DNA from 2 places in the Kocuria salsicia genome. Region 1 is predicted to be linked to the other one. Evidence: predicted binding sites of a transcription regulator. Region 1 holds the regulator's gene; the other holds the start of a gene.
What was found. The regulator LexA, encoded in region 1, represses DNA repair genes until DNA is damaged. The targets are predictions, from matches to a motif close to TCGAACANNTGTTCGA.

Region 1 (7,447 bases):
GGATGCGGACGTGATCGTGCACGTGGTGGACGCCTCTCACCCGGACCCCGAGGGCCAGCTCAAGGCAGTGCGTGACGTTCTCACGGACGTGGGGGCGAACAGCATCCCCGAGATCGTGGCGCTGAACAAGGCGGACGTCGCGGATCCCGTGGTCCTCGCGCGTCTGCGCAACCACGAGAACCCCTCGGTGGCCGTCTCCGCTCGCACGGGAGAGGGGGTCGAGGAGCTGCAGCGCCTGATCGCGGCCGCCATCCCGCGCCCGGACCACGAGCTGGAGCTGATGGTGCCCTACGTTCACGGGGAGGTCGTCTCACGGCTGCACGCCCAGGACGCCGAGATCCTGCGCACCGAGCACACGGAGGACGGCACCCGGCTGCACGTGCGGGTGCGCGAGGACCTCGTGGCGGACCTCGAGCCCTACCTGGTCCCGGGCGCGGAGGATCCTGCCGGCGCATGACCTCCGTGTTCATCGACGAGACCGGGGCGGACATCTCGGACGTCCGCCCGGAGTCCCTGCCCGGGGGTGCGGACGCCCTCGAATTGCTGGACGCCGCCGTCGCCGCCCTGGGAGGCCAGCGGCGGGAAGGGCAGCGCTTCATGGCCGCGAAGGTCGCCGAGGCGCTGGAGACCCGCAGGCACCTGCTGGTGCAGGCCGGCACGGGCACGGGCAAGTCCCTCGCGTACCTCGTGCCGGCGTTGCGCCACGCCCGGAACGCGGACAAGCCCGTAGTCGTTGCCACCGCCACGCTCGCCCTCCAGTCCCAGATCACCGGCCGCGACGTCCCCCGTCTGCTGGACGCCCTCGAGCACGAGCTCGACGAACGCCCGACCGTGGCCCTGCTCAAGGGTCGTTCCAACTACGCGTGCTTGCACAAGGTGGAGGGCGGCTACCCGGAGGATGACGACGCCGCGCTGTTCTCCGTGCCCGGCACGGCCACCGGCGGTGCCGGCTCCGGGGCGGAGCGTCCCCTTGGTGGGCTCGCCCAGCAGGTGGTGCGGCTGCGGGAGTGGGTCGGGTCCACCGAGACCGGTGACCGGGACGATGTCCAGCCCGGTGTCTCGGACGCCGCGTGGCGCCAGGTCTCGGTCACCGCGAAGGAGTGCCTGGGGCGCAAGTGCCCCCTGGTGGAGGAGTGCTTTGCCGAGCGGGCGCGGGCCCAGGCGGGAGAGGCGGACGTGGTGATCACCAACCACGCGCTGCTCGCGATCAACGCCTTCGAGGGACTCGCGGTGCTGCCCGAGCACGACGTCGTGATCGTGGACGAGGCGCACGAGCTGCGCGACCGTGTCACGGGAGCCGTGACGGCGTCGTTGTCCGCGGCGGCCGTGCGCGCGGCGGGAACCGGTGTGCGCAAGCACACGGCCGCCTCCGGCGAAGCGCTTGAGCGCGCCGCCGAGGCCTTCGACCGTGCCTTCGAGGACGAGCAGTCCGGGCTGCTGCCCCGCGGTTTCACCGAGGAGCAGGTCTACGCGGTGCGGGGAGTCCAGGACGCCGCCCGCACGGGGCTGAGCGAGACCAAGGGGGAGAGCAAGGGAGAGGACGCCGGGCGGCACGCCGCGCGATCGCGGCTCTCCGAGCTGCTCGACACCGCCGAGCGGATGCTGGGCGCGGACACCACCAGGGACGTCCTGTGGATCTCCAGGGTGGGCAGGTGGAGTCCCGGAGCCGGCTACGAAGGGGCCGGCCCGGGGGAGCCCGCCACCCTCAACATTGCACCCCTCAGCGTGGCCGGGCCCCTGCGGGAGGGGCTGTTCGACGGTCGCACAGTGGTCCTGACTTCCGCCACGCTGGCCGTGGGCTCCTCCTTCGCCTCCGTCGCCGGATCTCTCGGGCTGCAGGGCCCCGGGGCACCGAAGTGGCGCGGCGTGGACGTCGGCAGCCCCTTCGACTACCGCAGCCAGGGCATCCTCTACGTGGCGAAGCACCTGGCGAAACCGGGGCGCGGAGTATCGGACGAGCAGCTCGACGAGCTGCTGGAACTCCTCGAGGCGTCCGGCGGAGGGGCGCTCGGACTCTTCTCCTCCCGCCGCGCCGCTGAGGACGCTGCCGAGGCGCTGCGAGAACGCACGGAGCTGCCCATCCTGTGCCAGGGGGACGCCTCCCTGCCCTCGCTCGTCAAGGAGTTCACGGACGACCCCGCGGCAAGTCTCTTCGGCACCATGAGCTTGTGGCAGGGGGTCGACGTTCCCGGGCACTCCTGTCGGCTCGTGGTGATCGACCGGATCCCGTTTCCCCGCCCCGATGATCCGCTGGGCACCGCGCGCACGCGTGCCACGGAGCGGGCGGGAGGTAACGGGTTCATGACGGTCTCCGCGTCCCACGCCGCGGTGCGGCTCGCCCAGGGTGCCGGTCGGCTGATCCGCTCGAGCGGGGACCGCGGCGTCGTCGCCGTGCTGGACTCCCGCCTGGCCACGGCCCGGTACGGATCCTTCCTGACCCGTTCGCTGCCTCCCCTGTGGCGCACGACGGACCGGCAGATGGTGCTCGGCGCGCTGAAGCGCCTCGATGCCTCCTGACGGAGCCCCCGGGCTGGACCTGGCTGTGTGGCGGGTCGAGGCGGGTACCGGCAACGCCGACGCTGCCTCGCCCTGACGGAACCACTGGAGGGCACGCGGGTGCCACCGCGGTCTGGGTGACGACGACGCAGGGTGGCTGCGCGCCGATGCTGCTGCGATCCCACGTGTGGGTGGGTGCCCCCGTGGCGGTGACGCGGTGGGGTGGCTGGTCCCGGGCCGGACTACAGGGCGCGGAAGACGGAGACGACCTTGCCCATCACTGTGGCGTGGTCGCCGAGGATCGGCTCGTAGCGCGTGTTCTGCGGCAGCAGCCAGGTGTGCCCGTCGCGCTGGCGGAATGTCTTGACAGTGGCCTCGTCGTCGAGCAGGGCAGCCACGACGTCGCCGTTCTCCGCCGAGTTCTGCTGGCGGACGACCACCCAGTCGCCGTCGCAGATGGCGGCGTCGATCATGGAGTCGCCGGAGACCTTCAGCATGAACAGCTGGCCGTGACCCACGAACTGACGCGGGAGGGAGAAGACGTCCTCGACCGACTGCTCGGCCGTGATGGGCCCACCGGCGGCGATGCGTCCCACGAGGGGTACGGAGACCATGGCGGAGGACTCGTCCGCGGAGGGGAGGTCTCCGATCGTGTGGACGGACGGGGACGGAAGACGGCCGGCCATCTCCCCGCGGGCCTCGGGAGCATCCTGCTCGGCCCCCAGGTGGCGGTTCAGCTCCTCGGCGCTGAGCGGACGGAGCACCTCCATGGCGCGCGGGCGGCGCGGATCGCGGCGGAGGTACCCCCACTTCTCGAGCTGGCCGAGCTGGTGCGTGACGCTGGAGAGGGAGGCCAGACCCACGATGTCCCCGATCTCCCTCATGGACGGCGGGTAGCCCCGTGAGGCGATGGAGCGCTGGACGGCGGCCAGGATCCTGGCCTGCCGCGGGGTGAGCGAACGCGCGCGGGTCTCTGCCGCGCGGCGATCCGGGGAAGAAGTGCTCACGTGCGGGTCCTTTCGCCGTGTCACGCGGTGCGGTGGTGTCCCAGGGGGACGGCGCGGCGCTGGGGCGCTTATGCGTGTCGGAGATGTGGGGTCGACTGACTGCTGTGTGACCTCGAGCTTAACCCGCGAAAGGCCGCCGATTCAAATATGTGTTCGAAAACAGCCTCGACAGTGTTCGTACATCCGTGCTAGAACTGAAACCTGTCATTCGAAGGTGTGTTCTACGAACGCAGTACAGGATTCGAACACCGCCGCCGGGAGGTGGCGCCGCCCCGATCACCAGGAGGTTGTCGTGACCGCACTCATCATGCCGAGGTCCCTACGTCGCGGTGCCGCCGCACCCGTGTCCCGCCTCTCCCGCGCCGCCCGTCGCGCGGCCACGGTCGCCGCTCCGGCGGCCACCCGCGGGGCGAGCACCGTGCGCGCAGCCGGAGCGAGTGCCCGCGGGCGCCGCCCGGAGGGGGCGAGCGGGAGTGCCGGGTCCGGCGTTCACCTCACCCGCCGAGGGCGCTTCCTGCTGATGGGGCTCCCGTTCGTCACCGGTGCCGCGGCGCTTCTCGTGGTGGCTGCGGTGTTCCTCCTCCCGGCCACCGTCAAGGCCTCCACTGACAGCGTGGCGGAACCCGTCACCCGCAGCGTCACCGTGCAGGCGAACCAGACGCTGTGGGAGATCGCTGCCTCCTCGGAGCCCCAGCGCGACACCCGCGAGGTCATGAGTGACATCGCGGAGCTCAACGGGCTCTCCTCGCCCTCGCTCATGGCCGGACAGGTCCTCGAGGTGCCGGCCCGCTGATGCCCTCCGGGGCCCGGGGACCCGGATCGGAGCAGTTGCCGCCGGTTTGCCCCGGTGGCCGGCAACTCGTAACCGCATGGAGAACGTCCTCGAAGAACTTCCCCGGAGAAGTTCATAGACTGGGGCGGTGAACAATCCCGCCGCACCCCTCGACTCCCTTCCGCTGCGCGACGACCTGCGCGGAATGTCCCCGTACGGGGCTCCCCAGCTGCAGGTCGCGGTCGCGCTGAACACGAACGAGAACACGCATCCCGTGCCGGACGACGTCGTGGAGGCCATCACGAGGCGCGTGCACGAGACGGCCGTGTCCCTGAACCGGTATCCGGACCGCGACTTCACGGACCTGCGCCGCGCACTCGCAAACTACCTGGGCCACGGTCTCACCGAGGACAACCTCTGGGCGGCCAACGGCTCGAACGAGATCCTGCAGCAGATCCTCCAGGCGTTCGGGGGCCAGGGCCGCTCCGTGTTGAGCTTCGTCCCCACGTACTCCATGTACCCCCTGCTGGCCCTCGGTACCGGCACGGAGTTCACCGCGGGGAGTCGCGCCGAGGACTTCTCGCTCTCTGCAGAGTCGGCCGCGCAGCAGGTGCGGACCCACGCACCGGACGTCGTCTTCCTGTGCTCGCCGAACAACCCCACGGGTACCGCCCTGGGCCTGGACGTGGTCCGTGCCGTGTACGAGGCGGGGGAGGACGCCAACACCGTGGTGGTCGTGGACGAGGCGTACGCAGAGTTCGCACGCTTCGGCACGCCGTCCGCCCTGACCCTGCTGGAGGGCCGGCCCCGACTGATCGTGACCCGCACCATGAGCAAGGCCTTTGCGCTGGCCGGCGCCAGGCTGGGGTACTTCGCAGCGGCCCGCGAGGTCGCTGATGCCATGCGGCTCGTGCGCCTGCCCTACCACCTCTCGAGCGTCACCCAGGCGACGGCACTGGCGGCGCTGGCTCACCACGAGACGCTCCTGGCCACGGTGGAGGACGTCAAGATGCAGCGGGACCGGATCGTGGACGAGCTCAAGCGCATGGGCCTGACCCCGGCGGAGTCGGACTCCAACTTCGTCTTTTTCGCGTGCCACGGGGACGCCCACGACATGTGGCAGGCGCTCTTGGACCGGGGCGTCCTGGTGCGCGACGTCGGCATTCCCGGCCACCTGCGCGTCACGGCCGGCACGGAGGCAGAGACTACCGCGTTCCTCGAGGCCGTGGAGGACTACCTGTCCGTCCACTGACGAGGCGCCCGGGCCGGGCGGCACGAGGCCAGCAGTCACCTGGGGCTGACCTGGCGCGACTGGCCCGGTGCTGGACGAGGGGACGGTGTCCATCCGGCCCACGACGCAGTACCGTCGGCGCGGTTCAGCCGGTCGGGGGCCCGCCTAGAATGGAACGGTCCCGTGAAGGGTCGCGGGACACGAACACCAAGGAGTCAACGCAGCACATGAGCGCAGCCGAGAAGCAGCGAACCGCCAGCGTGGAGCGCGTGACGAGTGAGTCCACGGTGCGCGTGAGCGTCAACCTGGACGGCACGGGGACGTCGCGGATCGAGACGACCGTCCCGTTCTACGACCACATGCTCACCGCCCTGTCCAAGCACTCCCTGATCGACCTGGACGTCCAGGCGCACGGTGACACGGACATCGACGTCCACCACACGGTGGAGGACACGGCGATCGTGCTCGGAGAGGCGCTGCGCGAGGCTCTCGGGAACAAGCGCGGGATCCGCCGCTACGGGCAGGCCACCGTGCCGCTGGACGAGGCCCTGGCCTCCGCGGTGGTGGACGTCTCCGGGCGTCCATACACGGTGCACCTCGGGGAGCCGGAGGGGCAGCAGTACCACCTGATCGGCGGGCACTTCACCGGGTCCATGACCCGTCACGTCTTCGAGTCGCTGGCCCACCACGCACAGCTGTGCCTGCACGTGGAGCTCCTCCGCGGCCGGGACCCGCACCACATCGTCGAGGCCCAGTTCAAGGCCCTGGCGCGGGCGCTGCGCGAGGCTGTGGAGCTGGATCCGCGCATGGCAGGCTCCATCCCATCCACGAAGGGGTCACTGTGAGCGGGGTGGACACCGGGGTGCGTGACGCCCCCGACGTCGTCGTGCTGGACTACGGGGCGGGCAACGTCCGCTCCGCGGTCCGGGCGCTCGAGGCGGCCGGGGCGCGCGTGAAGCTCAGCGCGGACCCGCGCGACGTCGCGGACGCGGACGGTCTGCTCGTCCCGGGCGTGGGTGCCTTCGAGGCGGTCATGTCCGGGCTGCGCGCCGTGGACGCGCCGCGTCTGATCGACCGCCGTCTCAGCGGGGGCCGCCCGGTCCTGGGCATCTGCGTGGGGCTGCAGGTCATGTTCGAACGCGGTGTGGAGCATGGACGCGAGTCCGAGGGGCTGGGCCAGTGGCCGGGCACGGTCGAGCGGCTGGCTGCTCCCGTCGTTCCCCACATGGGCTGGAACACGGTGCAGCCCCCGGAGGGTTCCGTGCTGTTCCGCGGCCTGGAGGACGAGAGGTTCTACTTCGTGCACTCCTACGGGGTGCAGGACTGGGCGTTCGACCAGAGCATCGAGCAGATGTCCCCGCCGGCCGTCACGTGGGCCAAGCACGGAACCCCATTCGTGGCCGCGGTGGAGAACGGTCCGCTGAGCGCCACCCAGTTCCACCCCGAGAAGTCCTCTCGCGCGGGCCTCGCGCTGCTGCGCAACTGGCTCGCCACGCTCCCGCGCACCGGCCGCATGCAGGGGCGCATGCCCGCCACCGGAGCGGAGGTCACCCCGTGACACCCTCACTCCTGGTGCTCGTGGCGGGGGCGTTCTTCGTGGGAGGCGCCATCTCGTTCCACCAGCAGCGCAAACCCCTGTGGTCGGTGATCCTGATCGCGGTCATCGCCGCGGCGCTCATCGGCTACGGAGCGTACTCGTGGTCCGTGAGCGTGTGAGGCCCCACGGCCCAGACGCCCCCGGACACCCACCGACACCCTGAGCGCGCCACCCGGCGCTGACGCGAGGAGAGACATGACCGAGACCACCGAACCCCGCCTCGAGCTGCTGCCGGCGGTGGACGTCCAGGGAGGGCAGGCCGTACGCCTCGTCCAGGGCGAAGCCGGTTCCGAGACGGGATACGGAGATCCGCTGGAGGCGGCGCGCTCGTGGCAGGATGCCGG
Region 2 (7,447 bases), on a different contig from region 1:
AGACGGTTCCGGTGGCGGCGAGGTGCGCGTGACCGAGACGGTCGTCGAGGATTCGGCGGACGCCGCGGCGTCGGCCTCGTCCCGGAAGGCAACCGCACGCGGTGCCGCCGCCGGCGGGGCGAGCACGGAAACCGGCGAGCCGGGCGTGCCGGGGCAGCCGTGACCGGGCGGGGCCCGGCGTCGGGCGAGCAGGGCGTGGGCCGGGACGACTTCGAGCTCCCGGGCGTGCCGGACGGCTTCCAGCGGCTGTGGACCCCCCACCGCCTCGCGTACGTGCGGGGGGAGGACACCTCCGTGGAGCAGCCACCGGGCTGCCCGTTCTGCGCGGCGCCCGGGCGCCCCGACGACGAGTCCCTCATCGTGCACCGCGGGGAGCACTGCTTCGCCGTCCTCAACCTGTTCCCGTACAACCCGGGGCACGTGCTCGTGTGCCCGTACCGGCACGTCGCGGACCTCGAGGAGCTCACGGACGAGGAGCTGTGGGAGCTGAACACGCTCACCCGCACCGCAGTGCGGGTGATCCGCGACGTCGCCCAGCCGGCCGCGTTCAACGTGGGCCTCAACCTGGGATCCGCCGCCGGTGGCTCGCTGTCCGCGCACCTGCACCAGCACGTGGTGCCGCGCTGGACCGGCGACGCCAACTTCATGCCGGTGATCGCCCACACCAAACCCCTGATCCAGACCCTCGGATCCACCCGCGAGGACATCGCGGCCGCCTGGCCCGAGGACTGACCCACCGGGCCCCCGGGTCCGCACCGCGGGCGAGCGTGCCCGCTCACTAGGATGGAGCCCATGTCCAGACCACTTGTACGTGCCCTCGGCCAGGGCGTCCGCTGGGCCACGAGCCTGCGCGGCGGCGGATCCGCCTTCCCCGGCCTGTTCATGGAGAAGCTGCACCCCCGCTTCGTGTCGGAGGAGCTCGCCAAGCTGCCCCTGGGAGTGGTGGTGGTCAGCGGAACCAACGGCAAGACGACCACCACCAAGATGGCCGTGCAGCTGCTGCGTTCGCAGGGGCTGCGGGTGTTCACCAACCGCACCGGCTCCAACTTCGTGCGCGGCGTGGCCGCCTCCCTGCTCGCCGAGATGGACGCGTTCGGCCGCCTGGACGCGGACGTGGCCGTCCTGGAGCTGGACGAGGCCCACGCGGTGCACTTCGTGAAGCAGGTCCGTCCGCGGACCAGCCTGCTGCTCAACATCATGCGGGACCAGCTGGACCGTTTCGGGGAGATCGACACCACGCGGCGCATGCTGCGGCAGGTGGCGCACGCGACCACGGAGACCGTGGTGCTGAACCGGGAGGACCCTCGGATCGCCTCGCTCGCCGAGGACCTCCCGGAGGGCACCGGGGTGAGCTGGTTCGGGCTCTCTGACGCGCTGCGTCCCATGTTCCCCTCGGACGACGACATGCGCGACGGCCTGCGCCAGGTGGACCCGGGCGCCGAGGACAGCGCCGTTCCCTCGGCGGAGCGCCCGCGGGCGGACGTGGTGCTCGAGGCCGTCAACGCTCGAAGCGTTGAGCTCGACGTCGCCGGCAAGGCCTACGAGGCCACGGTGGACCTCTACGGCGTCTACAACCAGTACAACGCGGCGGGTGCGCTGGCACTCGCCCTGCAGGTGCTGGGCGAGCGCGCGGACACGGCTTCCCTGGTGGCGGAGCTCGGCAAGGTCACCCCGGCGTTCGGGCGCGGGGAGACCATCACGGTCCAGGACAAGCCCCTGCAGCTGCTGCTCGTGAAGAACCCCGCCGGCTTCCGGCTCTCCCTCGCCTCCGCCTCGGCCGAGGACTACGCGACGATGATCGCGATCAACGACCAGTACGCGGACGGCCGCGACGTCTCCTGGCTGTGGGACGTGGACTTCGACCGGCTGCGCGAGGGCGGCGTGGACGTGGTCTCCGGTGTGCGCGCGTGGGACATGGCCCTGCGCCTGGACTACGACCTCGTGCCCGTGGGCACCGTGGAGCCGGACCTGGAGACCGCCCTGCGGGACTTCATCGCGGGGTCGGGGGACCGTCCCATGCGCATCTTCTGCACCTACACGGCCATGCTGTCCCTGCGCAAGATCCTGGGCGGCATGACTCACGTGGCCGCGATCTAGGAGGACTCCGTGCCAGAGACCAGCACAGAACCGCTGCGCATCGTGCAGCTCTACCCCCGGTACATGAACATCTACGGTGACTGGGGCAACACCCTCACGCTCAAGCGCCGAGCCGAACGCTACGGGCTCGCAGTGGAGGTTCACGACCACAACCCCGGTGACCCCTGGCCGGAGCAGGCGGACCTCTTCGTGGGCGGCGGCGGGCAGGACTCGGGACAGTTCCGCGTGGCGGAGGACCTCGCGGCCGTCTCGGGGCACCTGCACGACGCTGCGGAGCGCGGTGTGCCGATGCTCGCCATCTGCGGGCTGTACCAGCTCCTGGGGAAGAGCTTCCGCACCGGCGGGGGAGAGACCCTGCAGGGCATCGGGATTTTCGACCTGGAGACGGTCGCGGGCCCCGAGCGCCTGATCGGCAACATCGTGACCGAGTCACAGGAACTGGGCACCATCGTCGGCTACGAGAACCACTCCGGACTGACCCACCTGGGCGCGGGCCAGCAACCGCTCGCCGCGGTCGTCTCCGGGGCGGGAAACGACGGCCAGGACGGCACAGAGGGCGCCCGTACGGCCAACGTGCTGGGCAGCTACCTGCACGGGTCCATGCTGCCGAAGAACCCGGCCGTCGCGGACTTCCTGCTCTCAGCCGCGCTCGAGGTGCGGGGTGAGGCCCTGCCGGAGAAGACCTTCGACGACACGCTCGCGGAGCGGGCCCGCGAGGTCGCGAGCTCTCGGCCCCGCTGACGACGCCGCCCGGCGGGGGGGGGGGGGGCTGCCCGCAGGCGCTGGTGTGACAGCGCACGGGGCACGCTCGGTATCATGGCAGTCAATCCACCACCGCGTCCGGCCCGAGCACGGCCGGACGCACTGTTTCTAGGAGGTCATCCATGTCAGGTCACTCCAAGTGGGCCACGACCAAGCACAAGAAGGCGGCGATCGACGCCAAGCGTGCGAAGGCGTTCGCGAAGTACATCAAGGGGATCGAGGTCGCGGCCCGCATGGGCGGCGCCGACACCTCCGGCAACCCGGCGCTCGAGCTCGCCGTCTCCAAGGCCAAGAAGAACTCGGTGCCCAACGACAACATCGACCGCGCCGTCAAGCGTGGTGCCGGGCTGACGGGTGAGACGATCGACTACACCGAGATCCTCTACGAGGCCCGAGGCCCGCAGGGCACCGCGCTGTACATCGAGTGCCTCACGGACAACAAGAACCGTGCGGCGTCCGAGGTGCGCGTGGCGGTGACCCGCCACGGCGGCTCCATGGCGGACTCCGGCTCCGTGGCGTACCTCTTCGAGCGCAAGGGCGTGGTCGAGGTCGCGAAGACGGACGGGCTGACGGAGGACGACGTCCTGATGGCCGTCCTGGATGCCGGTGCCGACGAGGTGCTGGACGAGTCGGACGTCTTCGAGGTGGTCAGCGAGGCCACGGACCTGCCCGCGATCCGTACATCGCTGGACGAGGCCGGGCTCGAGTACAACAACGACGACCCCCAGTTCCGGGCGACCATGAAGGTGGACCTGGACGCGGACGGTGCGCGGAAGTTCCTCAAGCTCGTGGACGCCGTCGAGGAGCTCGACGATGTGCAGAACGTCTACTCGAACGCGAACATCCCGGCCGAAGTCATGGCCGAGCTCGAGGACGACGAGTAGGACCGTGCCGCGCACCCAGGACCGCGGGGGGCGTCGGGTGCTCGCCGTGGACCCTGGCCTCACACGCTGCGGGTTCGCCGTGGTGGACATGTCCGCCCAGCGCACGGGCACGTTCGTGCACGTCCAGGTCAGCGGCACGAAGGCGGACGAGGCGCTGGAGCGGCGCGTGCTGACCATCATGGAGACCGCCGAGGAGCTGATCGAGCGCTTCCGGCCGGACGTGGTGGCCGTGGAGCGCGTGTTCGCGCAGAACAACGCCCCCACCGTGGTGGGCACCGCGCAGGCCACCGGCGTCGTCATCGCAGCGGCTGCCAGACGCGGAATCCCCGTGGCCTGGCACACACCGTCCGAGGTCAAGGCCGCGGTCACCGGTGACGGGTCCGCGGACAAGGAGTCGGTCAACCGCATGGTCGTGCGGATCCTGCGCCTGGATGCCCCGCCGCGTCCCGCGGACGCCGCGGACGCCCTTGCTCTGGCGGTGTGCCACGGCTGGCGTGGCGGCGTCTCCGGGGTCAACGCGGCCGAGCGGACCTCCACCCACTCGGGGTCCAGACCCTCCCGCGCAGGCACTGCCGGCACGCTGACCCCCGCGCAGCAGGCGTGGCGGCGGGCCGAGACGGCGTCCCGCGCGCCGGGTGCGGGAAAGCCCCGGTCCTCCGGGCACTCCGGCGGGTCTCGCTTCCGCTGACCCGCCCCGTTGCGACAGGATCGCGACGGCACGCTGGAGCATCCGGGTGTCGCTCATCATGTCCCCGGGCCTTGGTACAGTGGCCAGCAGTATTCGCACATCTGTTCGAACGTGTGCGGCTGCCCCCTCGGTGGGACGGTTGCGCACGGACGGGCGCCCCGGCGGCGGGGCCGCCGCCACTGAGACGACCCGCGCGGAGCCGGGAGAGGGGAGCGGACCGTGATTGCCTCGGTCACCGGTGAGGTGCAGTTCGTGGGGACCACGCTCGCGGTCGTGGAGGTCGCCGGCTTCGGGGTCGAGGTCCACGCGAGCACCCACACCCTCGCGGGACTGCGGGTGGGTTCCACCACGCGTCTGCACACCGCGTACATCGCGCGGAAGGACGAGTCCCCCCTGCTCTTCGGCTTCTCCCGCGCGGACGAGAAGGAAGTGTTCACCGTGATGCTCGGGGTCTCCGGGGTGGGCCCGCGCACGGCCCTGGCGGCGGTCTCCGTGCTCGGCCCGGACGACGCCAGGCGCGCGATCGCCGCGGGTGACGACAAGGCATTCACCGCCGTGCCGGGCATCGGTCCCAAGTCCGCGCGCCGGATCGTGCTCGAACTGGCCGACAAGCTTGTACTCCCCGAGCCCGCAAGCGTGCAGGGCGCCCAGCCGCAGATGCAGGTCTGGCGTGAGCAGGTCGTTGATGCCCTGACCGGTCTGGGGTGGAGCGAGAAGGACGCCGCCCGGGGCATCGACGACGCCCTGCAGACCCAGCCCGAGCTCGCCGACTCGGGCAACGTGGCGGAGATCCTGCGCGCCGTCCTGTCCTGGCTCGGCACCTCCAAGGGCACCTCTCACGCCCGCACCGGGGGGCGTTGAGCATGGCCATCGAGGACGGCGCGTCCACCGGGCAGCAGCGGCTCGTTGGTGCGGAGGGCGACTACGACGACCAGCAGCTCGAGGCGTCCCTGCGCCCGGGCACGCTCGAGGACTTCGTGGGCCAGCAGCGCGTGCGTGCCCAGCTCTCGCTCGTGCTGGAGGCGTCCAAGCTGCGCGGTCGCACGGCGGACCATGTGCTGCTCTCGGGACCCCCGGGGCTCGGCAAGACCACGCTCGCCATGATCATTGCCCAGGACCTGGACGTCCCCCTGCGGATCTCCTCCGGCCCCGCCATCCAGCACGCCGGGGACCTCGCCGCGATCCTGTCCTCCCTGACCCACGGGGAGGTGCTCTTCCTGGACGAGATCCACCGCATGTCCCGCCCGGCCGAGGAGATGCTCTACATGGCCATGGAGGACTTCCGCGTGGACATCGTTGTGGGCAAGGGGGCCGGTGCCACGTCTATCCCGCTGGACCTCCCACCGTTCACGCTCGTGGGCGCGACCACGCGTGCCGGTCTGCTGCCTGGCCCTCTGCGGGACCGCTTCGGCTTCACAGGGCACCTGGAGTTCTACTCCGTCCCGGAGCTGGAACTCGTGTTGCGCCGCTCGGCCGCCCTCTTGGACCTCACCATGACCACGGAGGCGTTCAGCGAGGTGGCTTCCCGCTCCCGGGGAACCCCCCGCATCGCGAACCGGCTGCTGCGCCGCGTGCGGGACTGGGCACTCGTGCACGGCGTGGACCGGATCGACGCGCGCGCCGCCGGCGCCGCACTGGACATGTACGAGGTGGACGTCCGTGGCCTCGACCGGCTCGACCGCAACGTGCTCTCGGCGCTCGTGGGAAAGTTCAACGGTGGCCCCGTGGGGCTGTCCACCCTGGCGATCGCGGTGGGTGAGGAGACCGAGACCGTGGAGACCCTGGCCGAGCCGTTCCTCGTGCGGGAGGGACTGCTGGGGCGCACGCCGCGCGGGCGCATCGCCATGGCGGCCGCGTGGGAACACCTGGGTCTGGAGGTCCCGAACCACGCGGCGTTCAAGGATCCGGCCCTGCGCACGGCGCTGGCCTCGAACGCGGAGCAGGAGCGGGACGCCTCCTCCTAGCCGGTCCTGTCACCGTCCAGCGGGTCACCAGATCCATCCACTAAACTTCATGCGAACCCGAGCGCGTGCTCGAATCATTCCCGCGGGTCAGCGGGCACCTGCCACGCGCGACCCCTCGCACGACGACAGAACGGATCATTTGTGACGCTCCTCGCAGAAACCCAGGAAGCTGCTGCCGGCGGAGGTGGGACCGCGTGGTTCCTGCCCGTGATGCTCGTGGTGATGGTGCTGCTGCTCTGGCTGCCCATGCGCCGCCAGAAGAAGGCCCAGGCCCAGATGAGGGCCAAGCAGGCGACCATGGAACCCGGCACGCGCGTGATGACCAGCTTCGGCCTCTACGGAACGCTGCGCGACATGGACCGCGAGCAGAACAAGGCCGTCCTGGAGATCTCCCCGGGCCAGCTCGTCACCGTGCACTCCCAGACCGTGACCACCGTGGTGGACGAGACTCCCGCGGACTCCGGGGCGGATGGGGGCGCCGTCGTCGACGGCCCTGCGGCCACCGGTACGACGACCGCGGGCACCGTGCACGACGCGTCCGGGAACACAGCCGCTGAGAACGGCAACGTCGTGACCGGCGCCGCGCGCAGTGAGTCGGACACGACCGGAACCGCCCCCGGAGGTGCAACCGCCGCCGGGAACACCGCCGCCGGGAACACCGCAGCTGGCGACGTCGCACCGGAGCAGGATCACCGGACCTGGCGCGACGCCCGCAACGGCGAGGACCGCGGTACCACCACCAACTGATCCACCCCCCCCGCTGGGACACGGGCCGATGACATCGGCCCGTTTCTCATGCGTCGACCGGCCCGTGCGGTGCCGGTGACGGGCTCGTTGAAGGACGGCTATGGCAGCACAGAAGAAGGCGTCGGGGACCCCCGGGGAGCCCAGGGGCTCCCGCTGGCGTCGGCACAGGACATCGGAGGAGACCGGCTTGCGCGCGAACGGCGCGAAGGGCGGGGGCGCTACGGCGCGGCCGCGCTCGGGGGCTGCTGCTGCTGCGGCGTCGGCCCGCAAGGCCCTGCTCGCCCTCGTGGCCGTGGTCGCGATCC

Region 2: the regulator LexA is predicted to act here: its motif matches at 4,525-4,540, upstream of ruvA (Holliday junction branch migration protein RuvA).

What each region holds. Positions count from the first base shown of each region.
Region 1 is NZ_BAAARF010000012.1:30,076-37,522, reverse strand. Features, by position in the region: gene hflX (GTPase HflX) at 1-457, shown strand, start outside; gene ABD264_RS10080 (ATP-dependent DNA helicase) at 454-2,517, shown strand; gene lexA (transcriptional repressor LexA) at 2,739-3,503, opposite strand; gene ABD264_RS10070 (LysM peptidoglycan-binding domain-containing protein) at 3,796-4,296, shown strand; gene ABD264_RS10065 (histidinol-phosphate transaminase) at 4,424-5,527, shown strand; gene hisB (imidazoleglycerol-phosphate dehydratase HisB) at 5,734-6,351, shown strand; gene hisH (imidazole glycerol phosphate synthase subunit HisH) at 6,348-7,064, shown strand; gene ABD264_RS10050 (hypothetical protein) at 7,061-7,222, shown strand; gene priA (bifunctional 1-(5-phosphoribosyl)-5-((5-phosphoribosylamino)methylideneamino)imidazole-4-carboxamide isomerase/phosphoribosylanthranilate isomerase PriA) at 7,299-7,447, shown strand, end outside.
Region 2 is NZ_BAAARF010000003.1:211,439-218,885, forward strand. Features, by position in the region: gene thrS (threonine--tRNA ligase) at 1-163, shown strand, start outside; gene ABD264_RS01025 (HIT family protein) at 160-732, shown strand; gene ABD264_RS01030 (Mur ligase family protein) at 784-2,097, shown strand; gene ABD264_RS01035 (type 1 glutamine amidotransferase) at 2,107-2,838, shown strand; gene ABD264_RS01040 (YebC/PmpR family DNA-binding transcriptional regulator) at 2,982-3,743, shown strand; gene ruvC (crossover junction endodeoxyribonuclease RuvC) at 3,748-4,431, shown strand; gene ruvA (Holliday junction branch migration protein RuvA) at 4,651-5,292, shown strand; gene ruvB (Holliday junction branch migration DNA helicase RuvB) at 5,295-6,395, shown strand; gene ABD264_RS01060 (preprotein translocase subunit YajC) at 6,537-7,142, shown strand; gene secD (protein translocase subunit SecD) at 7,243-7,447, shown strand, end outside.